4 regions of the Succinivibrio sp. genome follow, and region 2 is predicted to be linked to each of the others. Evidence: predicted binding sites of a transcription regulator. Region 2 holds the regulator's gene; each other region holds the start of a gene.
The links. The regulator sigma-54, encoded in region 2, starts transcription at its own class of promoters, with help from an activator protein. The targets are predictions, from matches to a motif close to TGGCACNGTTTTNGCTT.

Region 1: the regulator sigma-54 is predicted to act here: its motif matches at 1,466-1,482, upstream of ACJML3_RS05880 (flagellin).
Region 3: the regulator sigma-54 is predicted to act here: its motif matches at 1,888-1,904, upstream of ACJML3_RS01470 (flagellin).
Region 4: the regulator sigma-54 is predicted to act here: its motif matches at 1,866-1,882, upstream of ACJML3_RS04905 (flagellin).

What each region holds. Positions count from the first base shown of each region.
Region 1 is NZ_JBGVMC010000222.1:2,995-6,213, reverse strand. It holds gene tatA (Sec-independent protein translocase subunit TatA) at 1-167, shown strand, start outside; gene ACJML3_RS05890 (hypothetical protein) at 167-574, shown strand; gene tatC (twin-arginine translocase subunit TatC) at 580-1,314, shown strand; gene ACJML3_RS05880 (flagellin) at 1,659-2,606, shown strand; gene ACJML3_RS05875 (hypothetical protein) at 2,850-3,219, shown strand, end outside.
Region 2 is NZ_JBGVMC010000066.1:1,927-5,145, reverse strand. It holds gene lptB (LPS export ABC transporter ATP-binding protein) at 1-651, shown strand, start outside; gene ACJML3_RS01730 (RNA polymerase factor sigma-54) at 672-2,240, shown strand; gene hpf (ribosome hibernation-promoting factor, HPF/YfiA family) at 2,481-2,765, shown strand; gene ACJML3_RS01720 (PTS sugar transporter subunit IIA) at 2,832-3,219, shown strand, end outside.
Region 3 is NZ_JBGVMC010000056.1:825-4,043, forward strand. It holds gene ACJML3_RS01460 (lactate/malate family dehydrogenase) at 1-916, opposite strand, end outside; gene ACJML3_RS01465 (ParA family protein) at 1,040-1,828, shown strand; gene ACJML3_RS01470 (flagellin) at 1,944-2,834, shown strand; partial or broken gene ACJML3_RS01475 (hypothetical protein) at 2,823-3,219, opposite strand, start outside.
Region 4 is NZ_JBGVMC010000190.1:4,468-7,686, forward strand. It holds gene aroC (chorismate synthase) at 1-624, opposite strand, end outside; partial or broken gene prmB (50S ribosomal protein L3 N(5)-glutamine methyltransferase) at 611-1,587, opposite strand; gene ACJML3_RS04905 (flagellin) at 1,970-2,935, shown strand.

The sequences.
Region 1 (3,219 bases), on a different contig from region 2:
TTTCTATTTGGCACTGGGCAATTGTATTTTTAGTAATTGCATTAATTTTTGGAACATCAAAGATTAAGGATCTTGGTAAGGATCTAGGTTGTGCGGTTAAAGGTTTTAAAGAAAGCCTAAACGCAGATCCTAAGAGTACAACTGACAAATCTGAAGACAAAGCATAATGTTTGGATTCTCTTTTCCAAGCCTGCTTTTGCTTGTTGCTGTAGCTTTGCTTGTTCTTGGTCCAAAGCAAACAGTATCACTTTTCGTAAAAGCAGGTGATTTTATAAACAATGCAAAAAGACAATATATAAAACTTAAAAATGAGCTGAATTTCATAGATGCTTCAAATGATAATGTCTGCTCTTTTAATGATACAAAAAATGATTGTTCTACGGAAACAAACTCTGTTTTTACATCAAAGGTGCAGCCTTTAGGCGCAGAGATTTCAAAAACACTCAGTTCTTTTGATAACACACAAGTAAATTCATCTGCAATCAGCAAAGATGTTGATTTTTTAAAGAGGATTGATGCAATTGAACTTGAGTTAAAAGATCTAAAGGTACAGCTAAAAGAAAAGGATATCTGATATATATGAGCTCGTTTCTTGATAATTTTAATAAACTAAGATTGGCAATCATTAAAATGATTGTGATTTTTCTGCTCACTTTAGCTTTATTATCTCCATTTACAAAAGAGCTCTTCACTTTTTTGATGGATCCTTTTTCACATATTATCTGCACCAACAGGCAGTTTCTAAGCGTGGCTGTAACATCTCCTGTTATGGTTCCGATAAAAATCCTTCTTTTTTGTTCATTTTTGCTGTCTTTACCGTTTAATCTGTATATCCTGTGGAGATTTATCTCACCAGGTCTTTATAAGAAAGAAAAGCAACTGACAGTTATGTTTGCACTCATATCAGTGCTTATGTTTCTTTGCGGTCTGACTTACTGCTATTATGTCGTTTTTCCACTTGTATTTAGCTTTATAGATAGCTTTTCACCAGACAGCGTTCAGTTTGCACCTGATATAAGCGAAAGTCTTGGTTTTATCCTGCAGATGTTTATAGCATTTGGTTTTGGTTTTGAAATTCCGGTTATTGTTGTCTTTTTAAATCTGACTGGAATAGTAAAACTTGCAACGCTAAAAAAATACAGAAGATATGTCATTGTTATTGCTTTTGCAGTTTCTGCTATAATCACTCCACCTGATGTCACAAGTCAGCTTCTTCTTGCTCTACCTGCAGTTTTACTTTACGAAATAGGTATTGCAGTTTGCTCAATCTTTTGTAAGAAAGCAAATGTCCTTAATGCAGCAGAAGATATTTGATATGCTTTCTTTTATCTCTTAAATCGTAAAAAACACATATCCTCTTATCTATACTCATACAAAATTGCAAATCTTATTTGTGCATAGCCATCTTATCTTTGCACAGTTCAAATCATCGGCAATTGAGAATTGGCAATATGGCAAAAATTTGTGGCAAGTTTTTGCCATAAAGATAGAATGACAAATTTTTGAAATCTCCTGAACATAAAAAATCTAACTTTTTCTTCTTTAATATCAATAAATTATCAAAATAATGGTAAATATTATTAAAAGTTGGCATGAATAATTCATTATATTTTGCACAAATAAAAATGCTCAACAGCATTATTTAGGAGAGAAAAAAAATGGCACTATATGTACAGACAAATACATCGTCTATTAACTCACAAAGACGATTATCTAATGCTACTAAAGCGCTAGATACAACCTTCCAGCGTTTATCATCTGGTCTGCGTATCAATTCTGCAAAGGACGATGCTGCAGGTCTTCAGATTTCAGATCGTTTAACAAACCAGATTAATGGTTTAAAACAGGGTAATAGAAATGCCAATGACGGTATTGCTCTGTGTCAGACCATGGAAGGTGCGTTAGATGAGACAACTTCTATGCTTCAGCGTATTCGTACCTTAGCACTTCAGGCAGCTAACGGTACAAATACCACTGTTGATAGAATTGCAATTCAGGAAGAAATTTCACAGCTGTCACAGGAAATCACCCGTATTGCATGTAAGACTACTTTCGGTGGAAGACAGTGTATTGCAGGTGCAAATGGCGCTCATCACGGTGGTGTTCTAAATTCAGAAGGTAAAATCAGCTTCCAGATTGGTGCCTATGCCTTTGATACTCTTGAAATTACAATGTCAAATGGTTTTACACTATCAGGAATTGTAGCTGAGCAAGGTAATATTTCAACAACTAATATTCCTACTAACTTAGCTGATGCAACAAATACCGGTCTTTATAAAAATGCTAACGGTAAGTATGAATTCAACTGCTATTCACAGTCTAATGCACAATATACCATAGAGACTATCGATAAAATTATCAATGTTGTAGATTCAAAGCGTGCTGAGCTTGGTGCTATACAGAACCGTATGGAATCTACAATCAGAAATCAGGAAAACGTTGCAGAAAACGTATCCGATGCAAGATCACGTATCCGTGATACTGATTACTCTGAGGAATCATCAAATCTTGCAGCACAGCAGATTATTCAGCAGTCTGCAACCTCAATCTTAACTCAGGCCAACCAGAGACCATCAATTGCAATGTCTCTACTGCAGGGAGGCTAGTATAAATAGAATTTACTTATAAACCGTAAGAAGGTTTCTCTCCTGAGCATTATAGCTCATTGGCCGGGAAAACCCGGCCCTTTTTGGAGACAGTCTTCTGTGAATTTGATTATGTGGTACTTTGTGCTGCGTAACGATTTCTTTTTTCTAAAATAATTCACCACTATTCACCTGATCTATTTCTTTTCATTTCAATCAGATTATTAAATTTGATTGGTCTTGTTTTTGCTATAGAATAATGACATGGAAAATATACAAAGCATTATCAAAAGCATAGATGGATCTGACAGTGCAGTTTTCAAGATCCTTACAGAGCATGAAGTATGTAACAATGACTGTTATTACAGAGGAATTGTGCTTGATGGAAAAAACGCTGATATGTTTTTACCAAATGACAAGCTAAATGATCTTTTAGTTAAAAAGATTATTGAAGTATCTTTTGATGAAACAAAGCTTAATCTTAATGTCACATTCAATAAAAACAGCGATACGATAACTCTATATCCAGCAACAAATACAAAGAGCTTTACTCTGTCTTCTGAAAATGAAGGAAACGCACTTTTGATTCTAAAAAAGAAAAACCGCCTGACTTTTCATCTAATCAGACAGTTTT
Region 2 (3,219 bases):
GTAAACAGTGGAACTATTGTTGGTTTACTTGGTCCAAACGGTGCTGGTAAAACAACATCATTCTATATGATAGTTGGTATTGTAAGTTCTGATGGTGGAAATGTTTATCTTGATGATAAAGATATTACTGCTCTTCCAATGCATGCTAGAGCTAAAGCTGGTGTTGGTTACTTACCTCAGGAAAACTCAATTTTCAGAAAACTTACTGTTTTCGAAAACCTGATGGGCGTGGTTGAGTTATTACCAAATCTTACTAAAGCAGAAAAGAAAGAAAATGTTGATATGCTGCTAGAAGAATTCAACATTACTAGACTTCGTGACAGCGTAGGTATGGCTCTATCAGGTGGTGAAAGACGTCGTGTTGAAATTGCAAGAGCACTTGCTGCACGACCAAAATTTATTCTTCTCGATGAACCTTTTGCTGGTGTTGATCCTATTTCTGTTGGTGACATCAAACAGATTATTATGCATCTAAAAGAAAGAGGTCTTGGAATTCTGATTACTGACCACAATGTTCGTGAAACATTGGATGTTTGCGAAAAATCATATATTGTTAATGCTGGTCAGATAATTGCAAAAGGATCACCACAAGAAGTACTGAATAATGATAAAGTAAAGGATGTATATCTAGGAAAGGATTTCTCTATGTAATTTAGTTATGGGTAAATTATATGGTTGGTCTTAATTTAAACTTAAAAACTCGTGCCACTCAGACACAAAGTCAGATGCTTACGCCTCAGATGCAGCAGGCGATTAAGCTTTTACAACTATCATCCATAGAATTACAACAACAAATCCGCCAGACTGTTGATCTTAATCCAATGCTCGAAATAGATGATGATTATCATTCATCTATGGAAGAATCATATGAGGATATGATTGCAAAAGAGAATTCAGAAAATGGTGAATATGATCCTTTCGATAATGATGCATCTATTAAAAGTCAGGAAATAGATGGTCTTGATAGTTCTGGCACCATAGATGAAAACGGAACCATTCAGTCTGAAAACAAAGATAATACAGTTCAGGATCCTAACTTAAACAGTCCCCAAGAATTAAGTAGAATTGATGATAACTACTCTGCTGCACCACGTGGTTCAAAAGGACTGGCCATTGATAATGACAGTGTTTATGAAGGAGAAACAGCAGAAACTCTTCAAGATCATCTTATGATGCAGCTTGAGTTGTCCCCTTTAGATGGAAATGACAAACTGATTGCTCATTCAATTATCGATGCCATTGACGATTCAGGTTATTTATCAGAATCAGTAGAAAGTATCTATGAATCGCTAAAAGACACTTTAATCAATATTGAACTAGAAGATGTTACAACTGTTTTAAAAATTGTTCAGCATTATGATCCTATAGGTGTTGGATCAAGAAATGTTCAAGAATGTCTTTTAATTCAGTTAAATGAATTACCTTCAGATACACCATACAAAGATACAGCAAGCAAACTTATTAAACTGTATATAAACCTTCTTGCAAACAAGGATTACAGAGGCATCTGCCAAAAGTTATCTCTCAAAGAAGAAGCACTAAAAAAGGTTCTGGCTCTTATTTGTTCTCTGAATCCAAGACCAGGCAATTTTTCTCCTTCTAAAAAAACAGATTTCATTATTCCTGATGTTATTGTCGTAAAAAGAAGCGATGGAAGCTATACAGCTGAATTAAATCCAAGTGCAAATACAAAGGTTCGCATAAACGAAGATTACAGAAATTATGCAAACCATGCTACAACAAAGGAAGAAAAACAATTCTTTAAGGATTACATGCAGGAAGCAAACTGGTTTATTCAAAGCATCGAAAAAAGAAATGAAACCTTACTGAAGGTATCAAGATGCATTGTTGAACATCAAAAAGAATTTATGGAAAAAGGTGCATGTGCTATGCAGCCTATGGTTCTCAATGATGTTGCAACAGAAATCAGCATGCATGAATCTACTATTTCTCGTATTACTACTCAAAAATTCATTTACACACCTCAAGGAACTTATGAGCTTAAATACTTCTTCTCCTCATCTGTAGGTTCAGAAGACGGATCTGAAGCATCTTCAACAGCAATTAAAGCTAAGATAAAAGAATTAGTTTCAGGTGAAGATCCTAAAAAACCTCTATCAGATAATAAAATTTCTGATTTACTAAATGAATGTGGTATGAATGTAGCTAGAAGAACAGTAGCAAAATACAGAGAAGCTATAGGTATTCCTGCATCATCTATGAGAAAACAGCTAATATAAGCCATTTATCAGAATAAATTGATGCTCGTATCTATAAATTTTTGATAATGCAAGATTTTTTTTACTTCTTTATTAAAAGGTTGAACATAATCTCGCTTTAATTCATATAAAGTAAATATTTCAAAAAATGTTACTTAAATACTTTTATTTTTTGATTTTATTACTATTATTAAAGTGTAGGTTACATAAAAATAACAACAATCAATCACCTGGCACTAAGATCAGGTTAAGGAAGTAAATATGGATATTAAAATTCACGGTGTTGGTACAACAGTAACTCAGTCATTAAAAGATTATGTTAATGACAAGTTCAAGCGTCTAGAGCGTAAAGGTGATATTATTACCTCAATCTCTATTACACTGACAGTAGAAAAGCTCGACCATATTGCGAAAGCTGATTTAGCTGTTGCTGGCGGAAATTTACACGCTGAACACACTGCCGAGAGTATGTATCCAGCTATTGACGGATTAATCGATAAGGTTGATGCTCAGCTAGTAAAATATAAGGACAAGCTCAAGTCATAATTATATTTTCTGCTTCGAGTTATCTGGCCCTGTATTAGCAGGGCCTTTTAGTTTGTAGGTGATAAATTGATAATACTTCCTGAAACCAAAATACTTGCACCTTTATTCTGTTTCAGCAAGAAAAGACTTTTTGAAGAAATCGCACAGTGCGCAGCTTCTATAATTAATACAGACGCTGATGATATAGTTGATGCACTGAATAAGAGAGAAACTTTAGGTTCAACTGTCTTTTATCCAGGCATATCTATTCCTCATACTGTATTCGAAGGAAAAACACCTTCCTTTGCAATTCTATGTATTCTCAATAAACCTATCACCTTTAATTCAATTGATGCCGATGAGCAGCTTATAGACATTGCTTTTAGTATGTTTTTTAATAAAAAAGACAATGTTGAAAAATCAGAAACTCTTTTACAGAATATAACAAAAGTACTATCAAATAATGATCTGCTAA
Region 3 (3,219 bases), on a different contig from region 2:
ATCTTATACACAAAGCACTATTCTTTAAAAGAGCAGTTTCATTATCAAAAAGCTTTGGTGTAAATCTTTTTTCAACACCATCCTTTCCTATAAGACATGGAAGTGATAAAGACACACCGCTTAATCCATATTCACCATCAAGTGGCATAGATACAGGTAAAACAGCCTTTTCATCTAATAGTATTGCCTTTGCAATTCTTATAGCGCCTGCTGCAATACCGGTATTAGTCCAACCTTTTGCATTATTCACTTCATAGGCTGTTTTGATTACATTTTCCTGTATCTCTTTTTTGTTGATTTCTATATTGAAGAAGTCCTGAATGTCATCATAGTCAAGACCTGCAACCTTCAGAGTTGAGAATGCAGGAAAAGATGAATTTCCATGCTCACCTAAAACATATCCGTATACATCATGCGGTGCAACATTTAAAAGATTTGAAATAATATATTTGAATCTTAATGTTTCAAGTGTTGTACCTGTTCCAAAAACCTGACCTTTTTTCAAGTTGAATTTTGTTGCTGCCAAATATGTTGTTACATCAAGTGGATTGCTAATCATGATAATAACAGCACTTGTATTGTATTTAACGATGTTTGTCATAACATCGGTTATGACTGCAGTATTCTCCTTTGCAAGTGTCAGTCTGTCAGAGCAACCAGGCTTAATACTAGGACCTGCGGCAATAATGATTATATCTGCATCTTTTACAGATTCAAAACCGCCTGAATATACAATAGTATTTGCATTAAGTGATGAGCTCATTGAATGTGATATATCCAAAGCTTCGCCAAATGCAACATTCTCTTTAATATCGACAAGAGAGATAGTTGAAAATAATCCAAGAGCAACAGCTTTTTCAAGTACAGCTGATCCTACATGTCCTACACCTACAATTGATAATTTATGTGGTTTCATATTTGTGTCCTTTAGTCAGTTAATAAGAATATTTTAATACTATAAAGGATTTATTTATCAAAATTTAAAATCATCTGTTGTCAATAATGTTTTATACAAATAAAATCTATTAAGGAGGAGATGATGGGACAGATTATTACAATATGCAATCCAAAAGGCGGAACTGCAAAAACATCAACAGCAATTAATCTTGCCTGTGCAATGAGAGCTGTTAATAAGAAGGTATTGCTTGTAGATTTTGATCCTCAAGGCTCAGCAAGCTGTGCTTTAGGTTTTATGCAGACTGATATTGAGTGTAATCTTGCAACAGCAATTCTTGATAATGTAAATATTGAAAATTGTATTGTTCCATATTTAAAAGGCGGATTTGATGTAATACTTTCATCAGATGAGCTTGTAGCTGTTCCTCCTGCTCTAAATGATGATCCAAATGCCCATCTTTGTTTAGATAATCTTTTAAAACCTTTAAAAGACAATTACGACATCATCATTGTAGATACACCTGCATCACTAAATCTTCTTACAAAAGCTGCCATATGCGCTTCTGATTTTATTATCTCAACAGTATCTTTAGATGTTTTATCAGTTGATTCAATGGCATCATTAATGAAATTCTATGAGAATTTAAAAAGTAGTGGAAAGAGCAGAGCTGTATTACTTGGTCTTTTAAGGACTATGTATGAACCTCTTCATAAGATGTGTGATGTAATCTCAGCTGAGCTTGAGCATTCATTTACTGATCTTATTTTCAAAACTCTAATTAGTTACAATCCAAAAGTATCAGAGGCAAGCTCTGCTGCCTGTCCTGTCTTACTCTATGACAGATCGTCAAAAGTTTCTCGCGAATATCTGTCTTTTTGTGCTGAAGTGATAAAAAGACTACTTAAATGGCAGAAAATTGCCGAAAACTGATTTTTGAAAAATAATATAAGTGACTGATTTATAAGTAGAAATATATATATAGTAAACTTAGGCACACTATTTGCTTATCTTTTCCCATAATTAACAATTTAAAGAGAGAAAAATTATGGGAATCACTTGTGCAACTAATATCACCTCTATGACAGCGCAAAGAAACCTGCGTCAGTCAACAATGCTAGGTGATACTACAACTCAAAGATTAGCATCTGGAAAAAGAGTAAATACTGCAAAGGACGATCCTTCTAATCTTCAGATTTCAAATCGTTTTACAGCTCAGATTAACTGTCTTGATAGAGGAAACAGAAATGCATCTGAAGGTGAGGCTGTAGCGCAGATTGCAGAAGGTGCACTTGCAGAGAATTTCTCAATTTTGCAGAGAATAAGGCAGCTTGCAATTCAAAGTTCTACAGGAACTGTAAGTGATGAAGACAGAGCAACAATGCAAAAAGAGGTTAGTGAACTGTGCTCTGAACTTACAAGAGTTGCATGTAAGACAACCTATGGTGGAGCGCAGATCTTAAGAGGATCCGGTAACGGAATCATTTCTAATGACGGTAAGCTCTCAGTACAGGTGGGAGCTAACGCAAATACTACCTTAGATATTGATTTATCTACATCATTTACAATGGAAGATATGGTAAATGCACTAGGTGGTGTATCTGATGGCGACGGCTATGATGCTGCATCTAAATCATTTGATATTTCAAGCTCTGATAGTGCTCAGAAAGTTTTAGCTTCGATTGATAATTATATCGAGTTTATTGATACTAAAAGAGCAGAGTTAGGTGCTGTTCAGAATAGAATTGCATCATCTATTTCAAATCAGGAAAATATTATTGAACAAGAATCAGATGCCCGCTCAAGAATGATTGATGCTGATTATGCTCTTGAAACATCCAATCTTGCAGCTTACAACACAAGACAGAATGCAACATCTCAAATGCTTATGCAGGCAAATGCCAGACCAAATATTGTAGCCAGTCTTTTAGGTGGTTAGTTTAGAACTCTTTTTTAGAGTAGTGGTTCTGAAACATAAACGACTGTCTTTTGATGAATTGTCGTATTTATCCTCAACTAGCTCTGATGAATAACCGCATGCAGGGCATGGTTGAGGATCTCTAAATTCATAAACCAGATCACCTTCAGTAATAAGATTCTTCATAAAGATATAAGGTGTATTACACTTTGGACAGCGGATCACCTCAGCTTCATTTGTATTAATCTTATCTAATACAGCCATGAACTCATCAAAAGTCGGCTCCTGTTTTTCTATGATTCTTGTAACTGAAGTTTCAACATTGAAAAAATGATTTAAAAATTCATTTAATAGAATAACTGTACTGTATGCACCAACTGCCAGGATGTTTGAGACCTTTTGTGGC
Region 4 (3,219 bases), on a different contig from region 2:
CTCAACAACAGCACCAACGCTGTCACCCTTTGTTGCAAGATCTTTAAACAGGGCCTTAAGATCATCAATCTTATTTGGATCTGAAAAATTAAATTCGTTTTCCAGTGCATTTTTCGCTGAATATACATCAGTTGAAATATCACCGATTGCACTAACACATCCATCAATGCTTATATTGAACAGATCATTTAATACTTTTTTGGCAACTGCACCAGCTGCAACACGCATCGCAGTTTCACGGGCTGAAGAGCGTCCACCACCACGATAATCACGGATACCGTATTTAGCAAGATAAGTATAGTCAGCATGACCAGGTCTGAACTTATCCATAATATCTGAATAGTCTTTTGAACGCTGAGATGTATTCTCAATAATAAGACCGATAGGTGTACCAGTAGTCTTGCCTTCAAAAACACCTGATATGATCTTTACAGCATCAGCTTCATTTCTTGGAGTGCCATATCTTGTGCTGCCAGGTCTTCTTCTATCAAGATCTGGCTGGATATTTTCTTCCGATAACTCAACTAATGGAGGTACACCATCAATAATACAGGCTAGTGCAGCACCATGACTTTCACCACAGGTTGTAATGGTAAAAACCTCACCGAAACTATTTGCTGCCATTTAATACCTCATCTGCAGCTTTTTGGAAAATATCATGGTATGCAACAAGCTGCTCTTTTGAAAGAATGAAAACACCGCATCCGCCCTTTTTAAGATCAACAAAATGGAAAGGGACGGTTGGGAATAAATCTACTAAATGCTCTTCTGAGTTACCAACTTCCATGATAAGAATTCCGTCATCCTCAAGGAATTCAGGAGCATCAGCTAAAATTCTCTTAGCACAGTCAAGACCATCAGCACCTGAGCCTAAAGCCAAATCAGGCTCGCAGTGGTATTCATCAGGCATTGTGCTCAAATCGTATTCATCAACGTATGGAGGATTTGCAACTATCACATCATACTTATCGCCTTTTAGAAGATTGTCAAACAAATCTGATTTGATTAGTGTAACTTCATTTTCAAGGGCATAAGCTTCTACATTAATGTTTGCAACATCAAGAGCATCATCACTGATATCAACAGCATCAACTTCAATGTCCCTGTCAAACTGCAGAGCAATAGCAATTGCAATACATCCAGAGCCTGTGCACATATCAAGAACACGCTCAGGGGACTTGCTTATATATGGAGAGAATCCGTTTTCAATAAGCTCGCCAATAGGAGATCTTGGAATAATTACCCTGTCATCAACATAGAACTGCTTTGAACAGAAGAATGCTCTATGAGTAAGATAAGGAGTTGGGATCTTTTCAATCGCTCTTAAAATAGCGATCTTAGAAATTATCTCTCTTTCATAGGCTGTAAGTTTAGTATTTAAAACAAGCTCATCTACAGGAGGAGTCAGATGCATAACTGCATGAACAATCTCCTGAGCTTCATCCCAGTAGTTGTCAGTACCGTGACCGACATAAACATCGTAGGATGCAAAACAGATACAAGGTATCTTACGACGTCCTGAACTGTTTCAAGCTCTTTTTCAATAACGTTCTGAATCTGCTCTACACTTGGTGGTGTATCAAGCATTGCATGAATATCAAGTATCTCTTGATTAGATGATAATTTCGACATATAAGCTTTCTTAAAAAAAATGAATACTGTCTGATTATATCATCAAATATAAGGTGTTACCGTCTTAACACCTTAAAAATCAGCAAGAAATAAAATTATCGTATTGTTTTGTCAGAAAATCGGCAATTTAATGCCGTTTTATGATTATCACTATTATCCTTTTCATTAATTTAAAAACATCAATTATTTTTTTTACTTATTTTTCAGAATGTTAATTTTTAATTATTAACATATGGCACACTTTTTTCATAAAACTAAGTAACTTCAGATTATATCGATTTTTTTCGATAGTGGAGCTTGTCTGAAGACAATAATCATTATTTGGGGAGAAAAGAAAATGGCTCTATATGTACAAACAAATACATCGTCTATAAATGCACAAAGACGATTAAATAACGCCACTAAATCTTTAGATACAACCTTTAAGCGTTTATCTTCAGGTTTAAGAATCAATTCAGCTAAAGACGATGCTGCAGGCTTGCAGATTTCTGACAGACTTACCTCTCAGATTAATGGTCTTAAGCAAGGTAACAGAAATGCCAATGACGGTATTGCTCTTTGCCAGACCATGGAAGGTGCTCTTGATGAAACCACATCAATGCTTCAGCGTATCCGTACTTTAGCTCTTCAGGCTGCTAACGGTACTAATACAACTATTGACCGTCAGGCTATCCATGAAGAAGTACTGCAACTGTCACAGGAAATTACACGTATTGCATGTAAGACAACCTTTGGTGGTCAGCAATGTCTTGCCGGTGCAAGCAAAGGTATATTCAACAATAAAGGTGAACTTTCATTCCAGATTGGTGCCTATGCATTTGATACTCTATCTGTGACAATGTCAAATGGCTTTACCATATCAGGTATCTGTGCTCAGTATAAGAAGCAGACTGGTAGTGGTAGTTTAGATATGGGTGGCGCCGCAACTCAAGATAACACCACAAATGGTCTTTATAAAGAAAAAATTGTTATTGGTACTGTAACTAAATCATATTATGCATTTTCTGTTCATTCAGCATCTGCAGCTCAGAATACTATACAGACAATCGACAAGATCATAAATATTGTTGATTCTAAGAGAGCTGAGCTTGGTGCATTGCAAAACAGAATGGAATCAACAATCCGTAATCAGGAAAATGTCGCTGAAAATGTATCAGATGCAAGATCACGTATCCGTGATACTGATTACTCTGAGGAAGCTTCAAATCTGTCAGCTCAGCAGATTATCCAGCAGGCTGCTCAGAGTGTCTTGACTCAGGCAAATCAGAGACCTCAGATTGCAATGAATCTGCTAGGTGGCTAGTAGATAATATTAAATCTCCCCGTATGGAGCTCAGTACAAGATAGCAGGAATATATTAAAAATATTTTTATTGTCTATTTGTGCGCTTGTCACGCTTCGTCACTCTTAAATATGCACTATTGTAGTGCATATTCAGTGCTGATTTTTGATAAAAAAAAATTATCATTTTTTACGCATGCATATGCTTAACTCTGTCACGAACCTCAGCTCGTTTTGCATTGTTGAAACGCTCTAAGGTTCCTACAAGATGGCCAGTGACACGTCTAATGTGCTCAAACTTGCCCC